DNA from 3 places in the Peribacillus sp. NPDC006672 genome. Region 3 is predicted to be linked to each of the others. Evidence: riboswitches for the same ligand, from Rfam matches in the RefSeq annotation. Region 3 holds a riboswitch; each other region holds the start of a gene.
What was found. A riboswitch is a leader RNA that binds a small molecule or an ion and turns the genes downstream of it on or off. The one in region 3 is predicted to bind S-adenosylmethionine.

Region 1 (7,761 bases), on a different contig from region 3:
CGCAATAGCCCTCTTTATTTGTTGTTGAGTACTTTAAAATCCCGCCCGATTTTGGCAAAGGTAACAAATAGATAACTTGTAATCGTCGGTGTTTTATAAGCTGGTATATTGAATGAATGTCAGTTTAACTAAAATAACTGAATCAATACTTGGGCGCCCTATCTCCTCTGAATACATATCTTCCACCAAGTCATAAATGAAAGTGAAGTCAATGGTCGCCTCAATTTTACGAACCAAATGGTTCGCTGGCACCAGTTGATCCAAAGTAATCATTTCAAGTTGATCTCGCTGAATAGAATGATGTTTCGAAAGCATCGTCATCACCTCAAGTTTTAATACTCCTATTTTATGCGCTATTGACTGAAAGCGATTAAAATAATATATTGCTTGAATTTACTATTCTTTAGTCCTATAATAAATAAGTAAGTATTTACTCACATATTTATTTTGGCATTGAAAGGGGAATGTATATGACAGCAAGAGTTGCAGTTATTACAGGAGGAGCAAGCGGAATTGGCCGAGCAACATGCTTGAAATTCGCAGCAAAAGGGGACAAGGTCGTTGTTGCGGATTTTAATGATGAAATGGGACAGGAAACCGTTGAACGGATTATAGCGGATGGCGGAGAGGCCATTTATGTAAAAACGGATGTTTCTAAGCATGAAGATGTTGAAGCGTTAATCAATAAAGCGGTGGAAGCATACGGAAGGATCGATGTCATGTTTAATAATGCCGGCATCGGGGGTGGTGGGATGATCCTCGATCAAGATATGGAAGGGTACTTCAAAACGATTGGAGTGAACCAGCACGGCGTGGCCTTTGGAATCATGGCAGCAGCACGAAAAATGAAGGAACTAGGTAACAATGGTGTCATTATAAATACAGCCTCTGTGTTTGGCTACTTAGCTTCTCACGGGACTTTCGCCTATCAGGCGTCTAAAGGCGCCGTAAGGATGATGACACAGACAGCTGCTTTGGAATTGGGTGCTTACGGAATACGCGTAGTGGGTATTGCACCAGGCGGTGTTGACACTCCTATCATACAAGGCTATAAAGATATGGGAATCATCGATAAATTGAATGCAAGTCAAATGCGCGGTAAATTAATTAAACCAGAAGCAATCGCAAATGCTGTCTATCTATTATCTTTGGAAGAAGCGGATGCAATCAATGGAAGTGTAGTCATGGTTGATGATGGCTATGCATCTTTTAAATGATTTTCTGAAAAAGAAAACATCGTCGCATTCAGACGATGTTTTCTACATATGATATATGGGAATATTGATTTCTATAGATCAAAGGTAATATTGACCGATTAGCACCATCGAGATATCATGGAAAATAGATTGGTGAAACCGGTCTTATCTTTATAAAAGAAGGTTGATATTTTTGAAAAAAGGGCAGCAAACCAAAGAACGAATCATAAATATAGCCCGGACGCTTTTTGCCACCAAAGGTTTTGACATGACAAGAACGAATGAAATTGCCTCTGCATGCAATGTTTCCGAAGCTACTATTTATAAATACTTTGAAAGCAAAAAAGATTTGCTTCTGGCAACAATTACTCCTAATGAAAAAGAGGAGTCTGAAGACGGGACTAGCTATCTATCTACGGATGATCTTGTAGAGAATCATGTTTGCACCATGATAAACAAAATTCTGGAAAATAAAGAACAGTTTTCGATATTATTTCGGGAAACGCAATTCGATCAAGATATTTCAAAGCAATATGTGGATCAGATTTTCAAGGCGAATGCCAGACATGTAGAAATACAAAAGAGAATAGATAGCGGAGAGATACACTATATTTCTGATATTATCCTATTTAATGTAGGGATCATTTCTTTCACATTGGCATTATCCACTCATTATGAGATTCATCAACAGAAAAAGGAACCATATTTTACTGCTGAGCGAATTAAGAGCATTGCTCAACTTTTGGTTTATGGTATACATGGAAAAAAAAATCATACATAATGTAACGGTCATATTAAAGGCATGAACATCAAGCCGTAAATATGACCGTTTTATTTTTAATGGGAAGCGATCATTCTTGTTGACGAAGTCAATTTGTGAATTAAATAAACCGAGTGTAAGATTTGACTTATATTTTTCAGACTATTACGATAAATGCATACTGCATGATATGACATTATGAGGATCTTATCTGGAAATCATGTTACATGGAGGGGATTTATAATGAGCGAAATCGTAATTTTATCAGGAAGTCCAGCGGTTCCATCAAGAACGGACATATCACTAAAACATATTCAATCTTTAGTTGAAAACGAAGGATTTACCACAACTTATTACTCAATTACGGATTTCTCAGCAGATGATTTATTCGAGGGGAGGTATAATAGCGAAGATATTTTAAAGCTTTCAGAAAAAATTCAAGAAGCTAGAGGAATTATTATTGGTTCACCAGTATATAAGGCCTCATATACAGGTGTATTGAAAGCCTTGATTGATTTGCTGCCAGAAGGGGCTTTTAAGGGAAAGCCAGTACTGCCAATTATGATTGGCGGAAGTAACAGGCATTTACTGGCGATTGACTATGCGCTTAAACCATTAATTTCAATATTGAAAGGCGAGCCGTTGCAGGGCATATATTTTGTGGATAAGGAAATAGATAAACAGAATTCAGAAAACCCGATAAATGATTTGAATTTAGTTGATCGAGTTCAAAGTCAGGTTCAGGAATTTGTAGAAGCGATTCAATTAAGAAATTAAGACTGCAGCGACTTCAACAAAAGGACTGGAATTCGAATAATTATTTTTTTAAATAATGCTAGACGTCAATAATAGGCTAATTAATGAAAATAGGCTCATTTTTTTGGAGACTTTATCTAAAAAAACGAGTCTATTTTCGTATTTAAATGAACATAAAATCATAAATGGAATAGTGTGTATAAAAATAACAGTTCATCCATTATATTAAACCAAGTTATTTTATAAGAAAACTCCATTGACAAGGATTTAATATGTGTTAATATTTAAAATAATAAAACTTATCCAGAGTGACGGAGGGAATTGGCCCTTTGAAGTCCAGCAACCTGCATGATATGCAAGGTGCTACCTCCAACAAAATGTTGATCATTTTGGAAGATAAGGTAATGAATATTTACCTTGGAATCTTTCTATTATGGAAAGATTTTTGTTTTTCGAAAAAATCATTGGCAAACCATAACAATGTAAGGTTGTTTGGAATTATATAAATTTAAGAAATTCATTAATCAGCGTCGAAAATAAGATATTCACGGAATTTCTTAAAGGGGGAACAGGTTTGGATAAAGAGAATCAGCTTGTAGAAATATTTGAACGACTTCAAGAAATGCTTAATTCAATGAAATATGGATCCATTACACTTATTGTTCAAGATGGTAAAATCATTCAAATGGAAAGAAATGAAAAACTAAGAATTAAATAAGGTATCTGCTGACTAGAAAAACTAGAGGCGGGTTTAACTGATATAAAGAGAGTATTGGTTAGATTCGTCTCTTTTTCCTAAGCTTATATAAACTCGAGAAGAATACAACGGGTATTGATCCACAGTTACTCTAACCTGTGAAAGATAGAGCAAGTTCTTAGAGGGGGCAATAAAGTTGGCTGCATTAATAAATTATGAAAATTTCAACACCGGGGATTTACCTATATTTCCTGAAGATAGTGAGACAAAAGGTGCTTTGGAAGTTCTGCAATGGGCGAATGAACAATATGGAAACAAACTCATTTATGCCTGTAGTTTTGGTATTGAAGGAATTGTGCTTACGGATTTATTAGCGAAGGTCAACCCTTCGGCAAAAATTGTTTTTCTGGATACTGATGTACATTTCGAGGAAACTTACCAACTGATCGATCAAGTGAAAAAGCGATATCCAAAGCTTTCGATCGAAATGAAGAAACCTGCCTTGACGCTTGAGGAACAAGCAGCGGAATATGGGGATGAATTATGGCTTAGTGATTCCAATAAGTGTTGTAACATTCGAAAAATAATTCCGCTTACTGATGTGCTTTCAAATGCAACAGCCTGGCTTTCGGGACTGCGGAGGGAGCAATCCGAAACAAGAGCTCTGACCGAGTATATCAACAAGGATAATAAGTTCAAATCGATTAAAATATGTCCACTCATTCATTGGACATGGAAAGATGTTTGGCGTTATGCTCACAAAAATGGACTTCCATATAATATCCTGCATGATAATGGATATCCGAGCATTGGCTGTAAAACGTGTACGGCACCCGCCATCAATGCCGATGACTTACGCTCAGGGCGTTGGCAAGGAGCGCAAAAAACAGAATGCGGATTGCATTTATCTTAAAATAAATAGAAATCATAGGGGGAAATTAGCATGACAATCAGTCTACCGCACGGAGGAACATTAATCGATCTTTGGGAACCAAAATATGATTTTAGTAAAATAACAAAGTCAATCGAAATTGATGAAATAGCATTAAGTGACCTTGAATTGATTGGCACTGGTGCCTACAGTCCGATTAAAGGATTCTTTACGAAAAGTGACTATGAGGCAGTTGTCAAGGATATGAGGCTTAACAGCGGCCATGTTTGGAGCATCCCGATTACGCTGCCTTTGACTGAAGAAGCTGCAGAAACCCTTACTATAGGTGAAGAAGTAACGTTGACTCATGAAGGTGAAACATATGGGGTTCTATCCGTTTCCGATATTTACACTCCAGATAAGCAATTGGAAGCGACATTAGTATATCAAACTGATGATGAGAAGCATCCTGGAGTGAAAAATTTATATAACCGCGGCGATGTATATGTCGGCGGGGAAATAAAGTTGATTAAGAGAATAGAGCGTCCGCTATTTCAAGCTCATTATTTGGACCCAGTTGAGACAAGGAAAGCTTTTGCTGAAAAAGGCTGGGAAACGGTTGTCGGATTCCAAACGAGGAACCCGGTTCACCGTGCGCATGAATACATTCAAAAGACAGCGTTGGAGATTGTCGATGGCTTATTCTTAAACCCTCTTGTAGGGGCCACTAAATCCGATGACATTCCGGCAGATGTACGAATGGAGAGCTATAAAGTGCTGCTTGAAAAATATTATCCCAAGAATCGTGTCTCCCTTGCGGTTTTCCCTGCTGCCATGCGTTATGCAGGACCAAGGGAAGCCATTTTCCATGCGATGGTTCGTAAAAATTATGGTTGCACCCATTTTATCGTCGGACGTGATCATGCGGGTGTGGGCGATTATTATGGTACATATGATGCTCAAAAGATCTTTGGGAATTTTAACGCAGATGAGTTAGGGATCACGCTATTATTCTTTGAACATAGTTTTTACTGTAAAGCATGTGGCAATATGGCTTCAGCTAAAACTTGTCCGCATGGAAAGGAAGACCATGTCATCCTGTCCGGAACGAAGGTAAGGGAAATGTTGCGTAATGGAGAAATTCCTCCAGCTACCTTTAGCCGCAAAGAAGTCATCGAGGTATTGATCGAAGGTCTGAAAAAGAATGAAGTTTTTAACTGAATGGTCACAAATTGAAGGATCACATGAAGAGGGGGATTATAATATGAGTAAAAGTACGAATGTCACTTGGCATGAAACGTCATTGACCAAGGAGCTCCGTCGGAAGCAAAACGGGCATGAAAGCACTGTTCTATGGTTTACAGGGCTCTCGGGATCCGGAAAATCAACGATTGCTAACGCGGTCGCAAAAGAGTTATATAATCGGAATATTCGAAGTTATGTTTTGGATGGTGATAATATCCGCCATGGTTTAAACAAAGATTTAGGTTTTTCTGAAGAGGATCGAACCGAGAATATTAGGCGGATTGGTGAGGTTTCCAAGTTATTCGTGGATAGCGGGCAGTTCGTATTGACCGCCTTCATATCCCCATTCAGGGCAGATCGGCAGATTGTACGTGATCTACTCGAAGAAGGGGAGTTTATTGAAGTATACATAAAGTGTCCGATCGAAGAGTGCGAAGTGCGTGATCCAAAAGGTCTTTATGACAAGGCGCGTAAAGGAATCATTAAAGATTTTACCGGAATCGACTCTCCTTACGAAGAACCAGAACAACCGGAAATCATTTTAGAATCCGACCGATACAGCATTGAAGAGTGCGTTGAACAGGTAATCGGCTATTTGACAGCAAAGAAAGCGATCTAATCAAGGAGGAAATGTTATGGTTTATGAGAAATTTTGGTCGGAAAATCCACTAATCGCTAAAAATAAAACGGAAATCTGGAAACTGGAAAAAGACGGATTGAAGATATTCGATGATATTCCACATTACGCAGCAAATGGTTTTGATTCCATCCCTAAAGAGAATTGGGATATGTTCAAGTGGGCAGGTCTTTACCTGCAGCGGCCAAAAGAAGCTGGTTACTGGATGATGCGTGTCGTTATTCCCGGAGGAATCCTCACTTATGATCAACAGATAACCCTAGCTAACATCGCTAAAGATTATGGGAGGGATGTATATGATATTACAACCCGTCAAGCTATTCAATTTCACTGGTTAACCATTGAACAAGTCCCGGATATCTTAAACCGTTTAGAACAGGTTGGACTGACTACGGCGGGTGCATGTGGTGATATCACACGTAATATCATCGGGAATGCATTAGCTGGCATCGATCCTGACGAAATTTTTGATACACGTGAGGTCCTTAATGATGTATTTGAATATTTCCGCCTTAACGAAGACTATTCGAACCTTCCAAGGAAATATAAAATGTCCATTAGTGCTAATATCCATAATGCTTCCAATGCTGAAATCAACTGTGTTTCATTCAATCCCGCTACAAAAGAAATTGATGGAGTAACAGAAGTTGGCTTTCACGTAAAAGTGGGCGGTGGGCTGTCCTCCGTTCCGATGCTGGCAGAAGAACTTGACTTATTCATTTCACCTGAAAAAACAGTGGAAGTAGCAGTAGCCATCACGACCATATTCCGTGACTTTGGCTACCGTGAAAAGCGTCATCGCTCCCGATTGAAATTCCTTGTGGCTGACTGGGGTCCTGAACAATTCAAGGAAAAATTGCTGGAATACACGGGGCCGCTTCCTGAAAAGGGAGAAAGTGCTGTGAAGGGATGGAATGCAGGATATTTCTATGGCATCCATAAACAAAAACAAGATGGTCTGAACTATGTTGGAGTCAATATTCCCGTTGGTCGTCTAAATCCTGACGAAGTGATTGAGTTTGCCGAACTTGCTAAAAAATATGGAAATGGTGAAATCCGCAACTGTAATTCGCAAAATCTGATCATTCCAAATGTGCCGGATGCAAAACTTGAGGAATTAAAACAAGAATCCATCTTTGAAAGATTTCCATATCAACCAAAAAAATTCATTGGTTATTCCGTTTCTTGTACAGGCATCGAGTATTGCAATTTGGCACTAGTTGAAACAAAAAAACGGATGAGAACCATTTCTGTAACACTGGACAAGGAAATAGATCTCGATGTGCCTGTAAGGATTCATATGGTAGGTTGTCCTAATAATTGCGGTCAAAGAGCTATTGCAGAAATTGGGCTCCAAGGCATAAAAATGAAAAACCAGGACAAAAAGATGGTTGAGGCTTTTGAAATATACGTCGGAGGAACGCTGAATGAAGGCGGGAAGTTCAATGAAAAACTTAAAGGAAAAGTGGAAGCTGAACAGCTCTATCATGTTCTGAAAGAACTGATCCTATTTTTCAAAGAAACAAAGCTTCTATCCGAAACCTTCCTTGATTTTGTGGAACGGGTAGGAATAGCAGAGTTACAAAGTAAGCTTGATGA
Region 2 (7,761 bases), on a different contig from region 3:
CGGTGAAGTCATTTGTAAGAACTTATGTAAAGACTTTATAGTTAAGGGCGGACAGCGGCGTGAACCTACAGCATTATTGAACCTTAATAATTTTAACTACCATTTTTTGGATATTTTCGACTGGGAGAACTTGATTGCATTCTGTACTGATTGTACGGTTGTCATTAATTGTGCAGGACCTGAATTTGTAATTAAAGATAGAGTTGCTCAGGCAGCTATGAAAGTAGGAGCAAAATATGTTGATGCTTCCAATGCTTTATTATTGAATCAGGAGCAAAAGCTAGAGCTTAAAGCTAACGGTGTAAATTACATAGGAGCTGGTTTTTGTCCTGGAATCACAGGGCTACTATTAAAACGAGTGATAAATCATTTACTAGACGAAACTAAGTATGTGAATTGTTATATTGGTGGTGCGGAACATTATACGAAAACTTCTATCTCAGATATATTAATGAGTGGGCATAGTGTAATTGGAAAAACAGACTCTTATTGGAGTGATAATTCTGTTAAAACGGAAAATATAAATATGATGCAGAAAGAATTTGTACCTGAAGTGGATGTCCCTGTCTATAAGAAACCGTATTTAAGTCAAGAGATAATTGATATTCTAGAAGTTAGTTCGGTACAAGAACTTCACTGGTACAATATAGCAGCAAATGATTATATTTTTCGTTTGGCAATGCAATTTTATCAAATGCAACTTGAGTCTTCGGTTGAAGAAGCCATGAAAAAACTAGACATTAGTTTAGAGGAGCAACCTAAAGAGGAATGGATAGCGTTAGTCATTGATGCTACAGGAGTGAAAAATGGAAAGAATGTTAGGTGCAGATTGAATTTACAAATGGAAACGAGTTCAGAGTTAACGGGTACGGTGGCTGCTGAAATCGCCCGACAAGCTATTTCAAGTAATAGACCTAATGGTATCTACTGGGCTTATGAAGTACTTCCTATAGATTTTATGAATCAATATGTCTTTTCTAATAAACATGATTTTTATGAGGAAAAGTATATTGAAATAAAGAAATGATATTATGCGTACATCCTATACTAATTCGATAGGAGGAGTATATTATGAAAAAGCTTTTACTTAAGAGATTGCCGTTGATCTCACTTGGAGTTATGGCTTATATACTGACAAAATACGCGCAGAACCATCAGGATTGGGCAGAAAAATACAGTAGGTCTGTATATCCGATATTGTCAAAAATAGTAGGATTTTTACCTTCTTGGGTCAAATTTTCTGTTAGTGAATGGCTCGTAGTGTTGGTTGTGATGCTTTTGCTATTTTATATAGTTTATTATGTGCGCAAGGCCATCATGAGTAAAGGTGCACGTAGGATGGTAGTTTATCGTGGAACTCTAGGAATAGTTGCGATCTGTAGCGTGATATATTTTTGTTATACTGTTTTGGGTGGAATAAACTATCATAGATATTCTTTTTTGTCTTATACCGCATATCAAGAGGAGAACTACAGTGATGAGGAACTGGTGAAATTATGTAAGTCACTTGCGGTTGAAATGGAATTGGCAAGGGAAAAGTTAGAGGATACTGATCTTTTGGCTCAAGCATCAGATAATTTTGATTATTATGCACAACACGCAGTTTTGTCGATGCAAATGTTATCAAAGAAATATCCTATTTTGGAGCATTCTTTATATTCAACACCAAAACCAGTGGTGATGTCAAAACTAATGTCGCGTGCAGGGATAAATGGTATTTTTGTCCCTTTTACTTTTGAATCCAATATCAATGTTCATGTGCCAGTTTTTTTGACGCCTGCTACTATGGCACATGAATTGGCACATCAGAGTGGTTTTATGCATGAGGATGAGGCAAATTTTATAGCTTATCTGGCATGTAAGCAGCAGGATGATCCAATGATACTTTACAGTGGTTTTTTTCTAGCGTTTGATTATTCTATATCAGCGCTAAAGAAAGTTGATGCAGATAAGGCGTCTGATATAATGTCCAGTCTGTCCAAGGCGGTGCAGCATGACATAGAACAAAATGAGCAGTATCGGGATAAGTATGAGAGTGTTATTTCAAGTATTTCAAGAATTGTAAATGACTTTTATCTGAAGGCGAATAACCAGACAGACGGTTTAAATAGCTATAGTGGTATGGTAAATTTGTTGCTGGCAGAGCAGCGAGGAATAGAGAAGTATAATTAAATAAAGTATAAAAGTTACTAGGAGCGAAGTTTATTTTTTTGTAAATGTTTCTTTTGAATTTCTATTGTCCGTTTTTGTTACATATGGTTGTATCTTGAATATTTATTGGTCTATATAGTAATTTATAGTGGGCTTTAGTTGAACATAGGAGTGAGTGAAATAAATAAAATAAAAGTATTTCCGATTCCATATGCTGGAGCGTCGGTAAATGTATATTATGAATGGAAAAAACTACTGCCGGATAGATATGAATTGTGTATGTGTGAATTGGCTGGAAGAGGAACTCGATTCAGAGAGCCTTGCTACAAGTCTGTTGGTGAAGCAAGTGAAGATATCGCAAAAAGAATAAGTGAACAATTAAAATATGACGATGAATATGTTATATTTGGACACAGTATGGGAGCCTTATTGACTTATGAGATATATTATAAACTTAAGCAAATGGGAACTAAGGAACCAACCCATCTGTTTTTTTCTGGGCGAAATGCTCCGCATATTTCTGAAAAGAGAGATAATATTGAAAATATGACTAATGAAACTTTCTTGCAAACGGTAGAACAATATGGGGGACTTTCAGAGGAATTTTATACAAAAGAGATTATGGATATATTTCTTCCGATTTTGCGAGCAGATTTTATAATATTGGACAATTATAAGTTTCAACCCAAAGCAGAAAAAATAAGTTGTGGAATAAGCGTTTTTTATGCGGATAATGATTTTTCGACTCCTATCAAAAAAATTCCAAAATGGACCGAAGTTGTTGAAGGGAATGCGAAATTTCATAAGTTTAAAGGAGAACATTTTTTTTTAAATAGATATCCTAATGACATTGTAAATTTTATTGTTAAAGATACTCAACCTTTTCGAGGGGATTAAAAAATTGAAGTAATTGATTCCGAAGGAAATGATATAGCATTTCTTACAGATTCTTTGATGTTTGGAGAAAGAATTGGTGCTTCAAAAGTGAAAAAAATTCGATCAGGTATTGAAATTGACAGATTATTAATGTAAATTAAATATAATCAAATTTTGAAATCTTATGAAAATTATATAAATGGATCTTATCGAGAGAGGTGGAGGGACTGGCCCGAAGAAACCTCAGCAACCAGCTTAGGCAAAGGTGCTAAATCCAGCAAGCAGAGCTTGATAGATGAGGAGAATGTTTCAAAAAACCTTCTTCTTTGAGAAGGTTTTTTTTCTTTTCTCTCATACTCATAGAAAACGCCAAAAACAGGATTGTTTTTGAGAGAGGGTGTAATGATGAATTTTCGTAAAGAATTGAAAGAAAGAATGCTGGTTGGGGAAGGGGCAATGGGGACCTTACTGTACTCTAATGGTATCGATCAATGTTATGAGGAATTAAACTGTACGAACCCAGATAAAATAGAGTCCATTCACCGTGCCTATTTGGAAGCTGGTGCAGATATCCTTCAATCGAATACCTACGGAGCCAACTTCAACAAATTGAAACGCCATGGACTAGAAGATGAAGTAAGCAGAATCAATCGCCAGGGAATCATCCTTGCTAAAAAAGCGGCAAAAGGAAAGGCATATGTCTTCGGTACAATAGGTGCACAGCGGAGTATCAGGAAATCGGATTTAAGCATGGAAGAGATAAAGCGAGGTTTTCGAGAACAGCTATACAGTCTGCTGATGGAAAATCCTGATGGGATTCTTCTGGAAACATTCTATGACCTGGAAGAACTTGAAACCGTCCTGCAAATCGTTAAAAATGAAACTGGACTGCCGATCATCGCAAATGTTTCGATGCATGAACTGGGTAATCTTCAAAATGGAATCCATTTAAATGAAGCCTTTCAAAAACTAGAGCAATTGGGTGCCGATGTTGTTGGGGTGAATTGCCGTCTCGGTCCACATCATATGATTAGGGCCATGGAAGAAGTGAGTTTGCCAAAGCAAGCGTCGATTGCCATTTATCCTAATGCCAGCCTTCCGGATTATGTGGATGGAAGGCTTGTCTATAAAGCTGTGCCGGAATATTTCGGTTCAAGTGCCCTAGAGCTGCGTGAACAAGGTGCCACGATCATAGGAGGGTGCTGTGGAACGACTCCTTTGCATATTCAAGCTGTAAAGAATGCGATTGGAAGCTTGGTACCAGTAAAAGAAAAATTTACGAAAACCCGTGAAATAGAAATAATTGAAGTGATCGATAGAGAGTTGGAAATCCCACTGTACGAAAAGGCAAAAACTGAAAGGACGATTCTAGTTGAGCTTGATCCACCGAAAAAGTTGGGAATAGAGAGTTTCATGAATGGTGCTGAGGTTTTGAAAAAAGCAGGGGTCGATTCAATTACATTAGCGGATAATTCACTTGCTTCACCAAGGATATCGAATGATGCACTGGCTAATTTACTGAAGAACCAATTGAATGTAACGCCGATGGTGCATATAACATGCCGGGATCGAAATTTAATTGGCCTGCAGTCACATTTAATGGGCTTGCAGACGGTGGGGCTAAACGAGTTATTGATCATCACCGGAGATCCTTCTAAAATTGGGGACTTCCCAGGTGCCACTTCGGTTTATGATTTATCGTCGTTTGACCTGATAAGTATGGTCAAACAATTTAATGAAGGTCTTTCCTATTCCGGTCAAAGTTTGGGCCAACGGGCAAATTTTAAAATTGCCGCCGCTTTTAATCCCAATGTGAAATATCTGGATAAAGCTGTACAAAGAATGGAAAAGAAGATTGCATGTGGTGCTCAATCCTTTTTGACACAGCCAATTTATTCGGTGGAGCAGATTGAAGAAGTATATGAAGCTACAAAACATTTAGAGACCCCGATTTTCATCGGTATCATGCCTTTGACAAGCACACGGAATGCAGAATTCATCCATAATGAGATCCCAGGCATCAAATTGCCCGATAATGTTAGAAGGGCTATGGCTTTAGCGGGGGATGACCCTTTAAAGTCAAGGATTGAAGGGGTGAATATCGCACGAGAGCTAGTGGACGCGGCAAGGGAAAAATTCAAGGGAATATATTTAATCACTCCGTTCCTTCGCTATGAAATGACGGCGGAACTTACGAAATATATTAGAAAAGTAGATAGTAAACAAACATCAGAGGTGGCAGTACATGAATAAAAAAGCGATTCAAGATCAGTTGGATACTAAGATTCTCCTTCTTGATGGAGCGATGGGAACCATGCTTCAAGCGGAGAATTTAACAGTAGAGGATTTTGGTGGGGAACAATTCGAGGGCTGCAATGAGTATTTATCACTGACACAACCAGAAATCATCCAATCCATCCATGAAAAATATTTAGCAGCAGGCGCTGATATCATTGAAACAAATACCTTCGGAGCGACAAGCATCGTTCTTGAAGAATACCAAATAAGCACGGTCGCTTATAAGCTTAATAAAATTTCAGCCGAGCTTGCCGTTAAAGCATGTGAAAAGTATTCAAATGAAGATTGGCCAAGATATGTGGCTGGCTCGATGGGTCCCACTACAAAAACCCTTTCCGTAACAGGGGGAACGACTTTTGATATTTTAACCGATTCTTATGAAGAACAGGCACTTGGTCTCTTGGATGGTGGGGTGGACTTGCTATTGGTGGAAACCTGTCAGGATATGCTTAATGTCAAGGCAGCCTTTTCTGGAATCAAAGCAGCCTTCGCTAAAACAGGAAAAGATGTGCCTGTTATCATATCAGGTACGATCGAACCGATGGGAACGACACTCGCTGGCCAGTCCATAGACGCTTTCTATTTATCGGTTGAACATATGAAGCCAGTGGCTGTCGGCCTGAATTGTGCAACAGGTCCGGAGTTCATGATAGACCATATCAGGACACTTGCAGATATAGCAAATAGCGCCATCAGTTGTTATCCGAATGCTGGACTCCCGGATGAAGAGGGTCACTATCATGAGTCACCGACTTCCCTTGCAGAGAAAATGAAACAATTTGCCGAAAAGGGATGGGTCAATATCATTGGGGGTTGTTGTGGTACGACACCAGAGCATATTAAAGAACTTTCCAGGGTCCTCGAAGGCATTCAGCCCCGTACCATTACGGCCTCAGCCCATGGTCATGCCGTATCGGGCATAGAGCCGCTCATTTATGATGATTCAATGCGTCCTTTATTCGTTGGTGAGAGAACGAATGTTATCGGATCTCGAAAATTCAAGGAGCTGATCCGTGGAAAGCATTACGAGCCAGCTGCTGAAATTGCACGTGCCCAGGTGAAAAAAGGTGCCCATGTCATTGATATCTGTCTTGCAGATCCTGATGGGGATGAGCTTGGCGATATGAAGGAGTTTGTAGAAGAGGTCGTCAAAAAAGTGAAAGTCCCGTTGGTCATCGATACTACTGATGAAGCCGTACTTGAACAAGCATTAAAACATTCACAAGGAAAGTCCATCATTAATTCCATTAATCTTGAAGATGGTGAAGAACGCTTTGAAAAAATTGTACCATTCGTCCATCAATATGGTGCTGCCGTTGTCGTAGGAACGATTGATGAAATTGGGATGGCCGTCGATGCTGAACGGAAATTGGAAGTGGCTAAACGGTCGGTGGATTTGCTTGTCAATAAATATGGTCTAAACAAAAGTGACATCATTTTTGATCCGCTTGTATTTCCTGTAGGGACGGGAGATGAACAATATATCGGATCTGCTTTAGAAACGGTGAAAGGAATAAAGGCGATCAAAGAAAAGTTTCCGGAATGCTTAACGATACTTGGCATTTCGAATGTTTCATTCGGTCTGCCAGCAAGGGGAAGGGAAATTCTAAATGCCGTTTTCCTATACCATTGTACAAAAGCGGGTCTCGATTATGCTATCGTGAATACAGAAAAACTTGAACGTTTCGCTCTGATACCTGAAGAGGAAGTGAAATTGGCTGAGGCACTCCTGTTTGAGACATCTACAGAAACTTTAGGTATCTTTACCGAGTTCTATCGTGGAAAAAAAGCGGAGAAGAAGGATAATGGTGTTATCCTGCCATTGGACGAACGTTTAGGAAACTATATTATCGAAGGAACGAAAGAAGGATTAATTGATGATTTAAATCAAGCAATTGAGCGCGGTGATACCCCTTTGGAAATCATCAATGGACCATTGATGGATGGCATGAGTGAAGTGGGTCGGTTATTTAACGACAACCAACTTATTGTCGCAGAAGTGCTTCAGAGTGCTGAGGCAATGAAGGCGGCTGTATCTCACCTTGAGCCGCTAATGGAAAACTCTGAAGATAGCGCTAAAAAAGGAAAGATTCTTTTAGCTACCGTCAAGGGGGATGTACATGATATTGGGAAAAACTTAGTGGATATCATCCTATCCAATAATGGCTATGAAGTCATTGATTTGGGTATCAAGGTCGCACCGCAACAAATCATTGAAGAGGTTCGGAAACATGAGCCAACCATCATTGGCCTATCTGGGTTACTGGTTAAATCAGCACAGCAAATGGTTCTAACCGCACAGGATTTAAGGCAGGCGGGAATAGATACCCCTATTTTAGTGGGAGGGGCAGCTCTATCCCGTAAATTCACCGATTTTAAAATATCACCAGAATATGCAGGACCTGTTTTATATTCCAAAGATGCGATGGATGGTTT
Region 3 (7,761 bases):
GTTTTTTACATACCCATCCTCAACAGTTGTGAATCTATCCAATATTTCCGTTCAGCTTGAGCGTGGTCAAACATTAGGGATAGTTGGGAAGACGGGAAGTGGAAAAACGACATTCGTGAAGCAATTGCTGCGGGAATATCCTTTAGGAAGAGGCGAAATTGCTTTTGCAGGCATGCCGCTAGAGCAGCTGGACCTTGAAGATATTCGAAATTGGATTGGCTATGTCCCACAGGACCATTTTTTATTCTCAAAGTCTGTGAGGGAAAATATCTTATTCGGTAAAATGGATGCAACGGAAGATGAACTGGCTGAAGCTATCCGGCTTGCGGATTTTGAGAAGGACTTAATGATGCTGCCCAACCGCCTTGAGACACTAGTCGGTGAGAAGGGTGTCGCTCTATCTGGAGGGCAAAAGCAGAGGATCTCGATTGCCAGGGCACTTATCAAAAATCCGGAAATATTAATATTGGATGATTCCTTATCCGCTGTGGATGCGAAAACGGAAACGACCATCATTGAAAATATCCAAAATGAACGGGCAGGGAAAACGACCATCATCACAACCCATCGCTTATCAGCCGTTCAGCACGCGGATAGGATTATCGTGTTGGATGGCGGAGAGATCATCGAAGAGGGGACTCACGAAGATTTACTGAAGAATAATGGCTGGTATAGGGAGCAATACGAGCGGCAGCAGGTTAACGAAGGAACGGAGGTGAAGGGATGAAGGTCGTAAAGAAACTTTTTAATTATGCTGCCCTTTATAAAAAATTGATCATTTTCGCCCTGATTATGCTGGCAATTTCGGTAGCGGCCGATTTAACGGGTCCGTTTGTTGCCAAGAAAATCATCGATTCACATATACTTGGCATCGAATCCTCCTGGTATAAATCGGTTAAAGGAAAAGATGCTGTGGAGTATGAAGAAAATTGGTATAAACGGGCTGATTACTTTACTGAAGGTGAGAAGAAAGGTAGGGAAGTCCACGTTCTGCAGGTCGGCAACCAATTTGTCTTCGTAAATGAAGCTGTACCTATGGATGGCCGCAGAACCTTGGAGAACCAATCGTTGATCATCAAGAAAGACGGGAAAGAGCAACGGGCGCATGCAGTGAAGCTGACCAGTCAGGAAGTGCTGCGGTTTTACCAACCGGAAATTCCGCAGATCCTTAAGCTTGTTGCTTTTTACTTTGGCCTTGTCATCATTTCTTCCATTTTTCAATATGGGCAGAGTTTTTATTTGCAGAAAGCGGCCAACCGAATCATTCAGAAGATGCGAAATGATATTTTTAAGCATATTTCCCGTTTACCGATACGTTATTTCGATAATATGCCAGCGGGAAAAGTTGTAGCCAGGGTCACTAATGATACGGAAGCGATCCGGGAATTATATGTAACCGTGCTCGCTAACTTTTTCTCGAGCACGATTAATATCTTCGGCGTTCTCATTGCTTTGTTTATTCTGGATGCACGTGTCGGTGCTATTGGCCTTTTACTTATTCCAATCATCGTTATCTGGACGACGGTATACCGTAAATTCGCCTCGAAATATAATCACATCATTAGGGAACGGGTCAGCGATATTAATGGGATGATCAATGAATCCATTTCTGGAATGAGCATCATTCAGGCATTTGGACGTGAAAAGGAAACGAAGCAAACATTTGAAAATTTGAACCGCGAGCATTACTTCTATCAAAATAAAATGCTCCATTTGAATTCGTTGACGGGTGGAAACTTGATTGGTGTCATCAAGGTTTTGGCGCTAATGGCATTCGTCTGGTATTTCGGAGGGATTTCCCTTACAGCGAGTTCAGCCATTTCTTTAGGAATGATGTATGCAATTGTTGATTTGATCAGCCGACTGCTTCATCCGCTTCACGGAATCGTCAATCAATTTGCTAAACTAGAACAGGCACTTGTTGCAGGGGAGCGGGCATTCAGTTTATTGGATAAACAGGGATTGGCAGTCAGTGATGAAAACATGTCCAGATACAAAGGAAACGTGCAATTTGAAAATGTTTCTTTTGGCTATAAGGATGATGAATATGTGTTAAGGGATATTTCCTTCTCAGCCAAACAAGGGGAAACGGTCGCTTTAGTAGGCCATACTGGATCAGGAAAAAGTTCCATAATGAATTTACTGTTCCGTTTTTATGACAGCAGCGAAGGGCAAATCAAAATTGATGGCATGAATATTTTGGATATCCCCCATCAAACGCTTAGGGAGCATATGGGAATCGTCCTTCAGGATCCCTATTTATTTACTGGCACCATCGCTTCCAATATCAGTCTGAATCATAAAGGCATCACAAGGGAAATGGTTGAAAAATCATTAAAAGATGTAGGAGGGGACAAAGTGCTGAAGCATCTTCCCTTAGGGCTGGATGAACCCGTGATTGAAAAAGGAGGAACGTTATCTTCCGGACAGAGGCAGCTAATCTCTTTTGCACGTGCTCTTGCATTCAATCCGGCGATTCTGATATTGGATGAAGCGACAGCAAGCATCGACACCGAAACCGAGGCAATTATCCAGGAGGGAATGGATGTGCTGAAAAAAGGGAGAACGACCTTCATCATTGCCCATAGACTTTCCACGATTAAAAATGCCGACCAAATTCTTGTACTGGATAAAGGGCGGATTTCCGAGCAAGGTACACATGAAGAATTAATGGAGTTAAAAGGGATTTATTATCAAATGTATGAACTGCAGGCTGGTCCGCATAACGGGATGGTCGGTTGAAGCACAATTGAATAAGTATGGATAATCAAGATTAAACTATAATGAGGGTGCCGGTTATTGGCACCTTCAAGCAAAATTATTGATAATAGTAATCATTTCGTTTAACCTATACCCATACTAACAATGAGGTGATAATAGTGAAACAAGAAATTCATCCGGATTATCGACAAGTAGTATTTATGGATACCAATAGTGGTTATAAATTTTTGACAGGTTCCACAAAAACGTCCAATGAAACGATCGAGTGGGAAGACGGCCAAACGTATCCATTGTTAAAAGTGGAGATCAGTTCAGATACCCACCCTTTTTATACGGGAAAGCAGAAGTTTGCTGAAAAAGGCGGACGGGTGGACCGCTTTTTGGATAAATACAATATGAAGAAATGAAAGTGAGGCCATCGAGAAATCGTTGGCCTTTATTGATTAATGGATGGAAGTGATGCAAGCAAGTGGGTGCCCATTATAAATGAGGCACCCATGCTTTAATCATTTTGCAGCAATGGCTTCCCCTTTAGCAATATTTACGAGGGCAGCATCGAAATCCTTGATTAAATCGTCCGGATTTTCAAGTCCGACAGAGAGGCGAAGCAAGCTGTTCGTGATGCCCCGCTTTTCCCTTTCATCAGCAGGCATGGCAGCATGGGACATTTTGGCCGGGTAGGATAAAATCGATTCGACCGCTCCAAGGCTTACGGCAAAGACAGGAAGCTCGACAGTTTTCACGAAAGAGCGGAAGACTTCTTCGCTTTCCAATTCAAATGATAGGACCGCCCCTGCACCAAGTGACTGGCCTTGCTGGATTGCGTGCTGTGGATGATCGGCCAGGCCAGGATAATAAACTTTTTTCACCAAGGGCTGCTCAATTAAGTAGGCGGCAATCTTTTCTGCCCCTTTTTGGGAGTGTTCCATTCTAACGGACAAGGTTTTCAGACCTCTCATTACAAGCCAGGCGTCCTGTACACCAAGAACCGCTCCAAAGGAGTTTTGGAGGGAACCGAGTCTTACTGCCAAATCCGGATCTTTCACTACGGCAAGTCCAGCTATCACATCACTATGGCCGGATAAAAATTTCGTCGCGCTATGAAGGACAACATCAGCGCCCAGATTCAGTGGTTTTTGTAATGCTGGGGTCAAGAATGTATTATCAACAAAACTTAAGGCACCGGCTTTTTTCGCGATATCACATACGTCTTTAATATCGGTCACTTTAAGTAATGGATTTGAAGGCGTTTCGATGTATATGGCTCTCGTATTTGGCTGAATGGCCGCTTTGACGCTTTCAAGGTCCGTCATGTCAACGAAAGTATGCTCAATATTGAAACGCGTCAAAACGCTTGTGACCATCCTGAACGTTCCGCCATACACATCTTCAGAAATGACGATATGGTCTCCGGCAGACAACAGCAGGAAAGCTGTTGAAATGGCTGCCATACCTGATGAAAAGGCAAAGCCGTGAGTACCTTCCTCAAGTTCGGCAATGATATCTTCCAGTGCTTCGCGAGTTGGATTCCCGCTTCTGCTGTAATCATATTTGCCGAATTGATCGATATCGGATTGATGGAAAGTGGATGCGTGCTGAATGGGGACGCTCACACCGCCTGTTGCAGGATCGAATTTATGTTGATTATGAAGTAATTTGGTTTCAAAGCTGAAATCATGAGTGGTCATCGTAGTGCCTCCCTTTTTACGTGTGCGAATGCTTGCTGTAAGTCCTGGATCAAATCGTCGCTGTCTTCAATGCCGACGGAGAAGCGCAGCAGGCGATTGCAAACCCCGTTCGCCATTCTGACTTCAAGCGGTATATCAGCATGTGTTTGTGTAGCAGGATAAGTGATGAAGCTTTCAACCCCTCCAAGGCTTTCTGCAAACGAAATTAATGAGAGTGATTGTAAAAATGGGTTGACCGCCGCTTCATCAATGATACGGAATGAAATCATGCCGCCTCTACCGGGATACAATACATCTGTCACACAATCATGTTCCGACAAGTAATCTACAAGTGTCTTGGCATTCTTTTCATGACGTTCCATCCGCAATGCCAGGGTTTTCATTCCGCGCATCAATAGCCAGGAATCAAAGGGGCTCAAGACAGCCCCCATGCCATTATGATGGAAGGCAAGTGCATCACATAATTCCGCGCCGCTAGCCACGATCAGTCCTGCGAGCACATCATTATGACCACCGAGATACTTGGTTGCGCTGTGGATCACAATATCCGCTCCAAGCAGGATGGGTTGTTGAATAAGAGGCGTGTAAAAAGTGTTATCAACGATTAACAATAAATTAAATCGTTTGGCCAATGCTGCAACGGCGCTAATATCCGTTTGCTGCATAAGAGGGTTAGTGGGAGTTTCGATGAAGATGGCTTTCGTGTGAGGAGTGATGGTTCTTTCAATATCCTCCAAACAACAAGTGTTCACATAGTCACACTTCAATCCCCATTTCTTAAACCCTTGTTCCAACAGACGATATGTACCGCCATAAAGATCTTCGCTGACAATCCATGCATCACCTGATTTAAATAAGGCCAGTATAGTAGAAATGGCTGCCATTCCTGAACTGCAGGCATACCCTTGGTCGCCTTTTTCCAGATCGGCGATGGATCGTTCCAATAGTTGGCGTGTAGGGTTACCTGTCCTTGTGTAATCGAATCCAGTCGATTGGCCGATTCCTTCATGGCGAAAAGCTGTTGAAAAGTATACCGGCGGATTGACTGTTCCTGTCGCCGTTTCACTGCGATTTCCTAATTGAGCAAGATATGTTTCAGTTTTGTACATAGTTTTCACTGCTCCTTTTTAGTTAAATAACATAAAAAAAAGTCTTCTTTAAGAAGAAGACTTTGATTAAATAGGGACGAGTCATTCTTCTTATCTTCCAAGTTCACAAACTTGTGGAATTAGCACCTTTTCATTGGTTTGAAACAAATGAAGGTTGCTGAGGTGTCATCGGGCCATTCCCTCTACCTCTCTCGATAAGAGTTTAGATTATTCAATTTCTTTTGAATTTACTATATATACAAAATACTGTCAAGAACATTTTGGATGGATAATGCTTTGATGTTCATGGATAGGGCAATTGGAGACTAGCGGTGTCAACACTTTATGTGCCTGAAAAGAATATCCGAAATTCGCCTGTGTCCAGGGGTAAACACGATGATCCTGTTGAATTAAATGGATTTTACAGTAAAAAGGGGGAGGCTTGGCCGGTTATTTTTGCATTAAAAAAATAAAGTTTGTACAATGTATAGAGAGAAAGAATAATATGACATTATTCATTTCATATACATATGGTCTTCGATGAATAGTGCAACCATAGGAGGAGAACACATGGAATACAGAATCGAACGAGATACGATGGGTGAAGTGAAAGTTCCTGCCGATAAATATTGGGGAGCACAAACCGAAAGAAGCCGTAACAATTTCAAAATCGGTAATGAAAAAATGCCGATTGAATTAGTTCGTGCATTTGCATACGTTAAACAAGCTGCGGCAAAGGTGAACTATAATCTTGGCGATCTTTCGGAAGTTAAAAAGAATGCCATCGTTAAGATTTGCGACGAAATCCTTGAAGGTACGCTTGATGAACATTTCCCACTTGTAGTTTGGCAAACGGGAAGCGGCACGCAAAGTAATATGAACGTGAATGAAGTGGTCGCTAACAAAGGGAATGAATGGTTAAAAGAAAATGGTGAATCCGAAACCCTTCACCCGAATGATGATGTTAACAAGGCACAAAGCTCCAATGATACTTTCCCGACCGCCATGCATATTGCAGCCTTTATGGAAGTCGCTGAAAAATTGGTTCCTGCCATCAAAGCACTTCGCGATACTTTCGATTCAAAAGAAAAAGAATTTTGGGATGTCGTGAAAATTGGCCGGACACATCTTCAAGATGCAACACCACTGACTTTAGGACAAGAAATTTCCGGTTGGAAAGCGATGCTCGATAAAGATCTCGCGATGATTCAGGAAAGCAGCCAAAAATTATTGAACCTGGCTCTAGGCGGAACGGCTGTAGGAACGGGAATCAATACAAAAAAAGAATTCCCAGGACTTTCGGCCAAACAAATTGCAGCGGATACAGGACATCCCTTCGTCACTTCGGATAATAAGTTCCATGCATTGACAAGCCATAACGAAATCGTTTACGCACACGGTGCGTTGAAAGCATTGGCAGCGGATTTAATGAAAATTGCGAACGATGTCAGATGGCTGGCAAGTGGCCCTAGAAGCGGAATCGGCGAAATTGCCATTCCTGAAAACGAGCCAGGCAGCTCCATCATGCCAGGTAAAGTCAATCCTACACAAAGTGAAGCGCTTACCATGATTGCGACACAAATCGTGGGTAACGATGCTACGATTGGCTTTGCAGCAAGCCAAGGTAACTTTGAACTGAATGTATTCAAACCAGTCATCATCTATAACTTCCTGCAAACGGTGAAATTATTGACGGAAGGCATTCACTCTTTCAACAGTAATTGTGCAGTTGGCATCACTGCAAATGAAGATAAAATCAAAGAAAATGTAGACCGTTCACTTATGTTGGTAACAGCATTGAACCCGCATATTGGTTATGAAAAAGCAGCCAAGATCGCCAAAACTGCATTCAAGGACAACTCTACGTTAAAAGAAGCGGCGTTGAAATTGGAGTTTCTGACGGAAGCTGAATTCAAAGCATGGGTCGATCCTGCTGACATGGTTAATAAATAATTGCATAGGAGTGCCCTCCCGCTGGTTTTAGGGAGGGTGTTTCCATATGTTAAAATAATGGAATCAACAAATACTGAGTTCATAAGTATCGGGAACAGGAGGAAAAACAATGTCTTTATGCCCGCTTTGCAACGGTCTAAGAAAAATTCATGTGAATTGCCCGGAATGCGGCAGTGATCTTGATGATAAAGGGAAATTTATGGATTACGCTGATGATTACAGTGCTTACATGGATATCGACATACTTAAAGAAAACGACGGATATCCTCAATCTCTTCAAAAAGGCCAATGCCCGCATCTCATGAAATGCT

Region 1: linked by a shared signal. The riboswitch ahead of ACQKKK_RS10530 (YezD family protein) and the one ahead of ACQKKK_RS05220 (methionine biosynthesis PLP-dependent protein) in region 3 are both predicted to bind S-adenosylmethionine.
Region 2: linked by a shared signal. The riboswitch ahead of ACQKKK_RS09560 (bifunctional homocysteine S-methyltransferase/methylenetetrahydrofolate reductase) and the one ahead of ACQKKK_RS05220 (methionine biosynthesis PLP-dependent protein) in region 3 are both predicted to bind S-adenosylmethionine.

The regions. Positions count from the first base shown of each region.
Region 1 is NZ_JBNNOR010000005.1:226,756-234,516, forward strand. Features, by position in the region: partial or broken gene ACQKKK_RS10505 (transposase) at 1-66, opposite strand, end outside; partial or broken gene ACQKKK_RS10510 (IS5/IS1182 family transposase) at 109-315, opposite strand; gene ACQKKK_RS10515 (SDR family NAD(P)-dependent oxidoreductase) at 471-1,217, shown strand; gene ACQKKK_RS10520 (TetR/AcrR family transcriptional regulator) at 1,390-1,977, shown strand; gene ssuE (NADPH-dependent FMN reductase) at 2,200-2,733, shown strand; SAM riboswitch class I at 3,009-3,115, shown strand; gene ACQKKK_RS10530 (YezD family protein) at 3,314-3,430, shown strand; gene ACQKKK_RS10535 (phosphoadenylyl-sulfate reductase) at 3,618-4,322, shown strand; gene sat (sulfate adenylyltransferase) at 4,353-5,501, shown strand; gene cysC (adenylyl-sulfate kinase) at 5,545-6,144, shown strand; gene ACQKKK_RS10550 (nitrite/sulfite reductase) at 6,161-7,761, shown strand, end outside.
Region 2 is NZ_JBNNOR010000005.1:17,260-25,020, forward strand. Features, by position in the region: gene ACQKKK_RS09545 (saccharopine dehydrogenase NADP-binding domain-containing protein) at 1-1,027, shown strand, start outside; gene ACQKKK_RS09550 (DUF3810 domain-containing protein) at 1,102-2,172, shown strand; gene ACQKKK_RS09555 (thioesterase II family protein) at 2,311-3,048, shown strand; SAM riboswitch class I at 3,231-3,329, shown strand; gene ACQKKK_RS09560 (bifunctional homocysteine S-methyltransferase/methylenetetrahydrofolate reductase) at 3,433-5,280, shown strand; gene metH (methionine synthase) at 5,273-7,761, shown strand, end outside.
Region 3 is NZ_JBNNOR010000002.1:373,410-381,170, reverse strand. Features, by position in the region: gene ACQKKK_RS05240 (ABC transporter ATP-binding protein) at 1-727, shown strand, start outside; gene ACQKKK_RS05235 (ABC transporter ATP-binding protein) at 724-2,742, shown strand; gene ACQKKK_RS05230 (type B 50S ribosomal protein L31) at 2,880-3,128, shown strand; gene metC (cystathionine beta-lyase) at 3,228-4,409, opposite strand; gene ACQKKK_RS05220 (methionine biosynthesis PLP-dependent protein) at 4,406-5,518, opposite strand; SAM riboswitch class I at 5,606-5,719, opposite strand; gene fumC (class II fumarate hydratase) at 6,068-7,450, shown strand; gene ACQKKK_RS05210 (hypothetical protein) at 7,560-7,761, shown strand, end outside.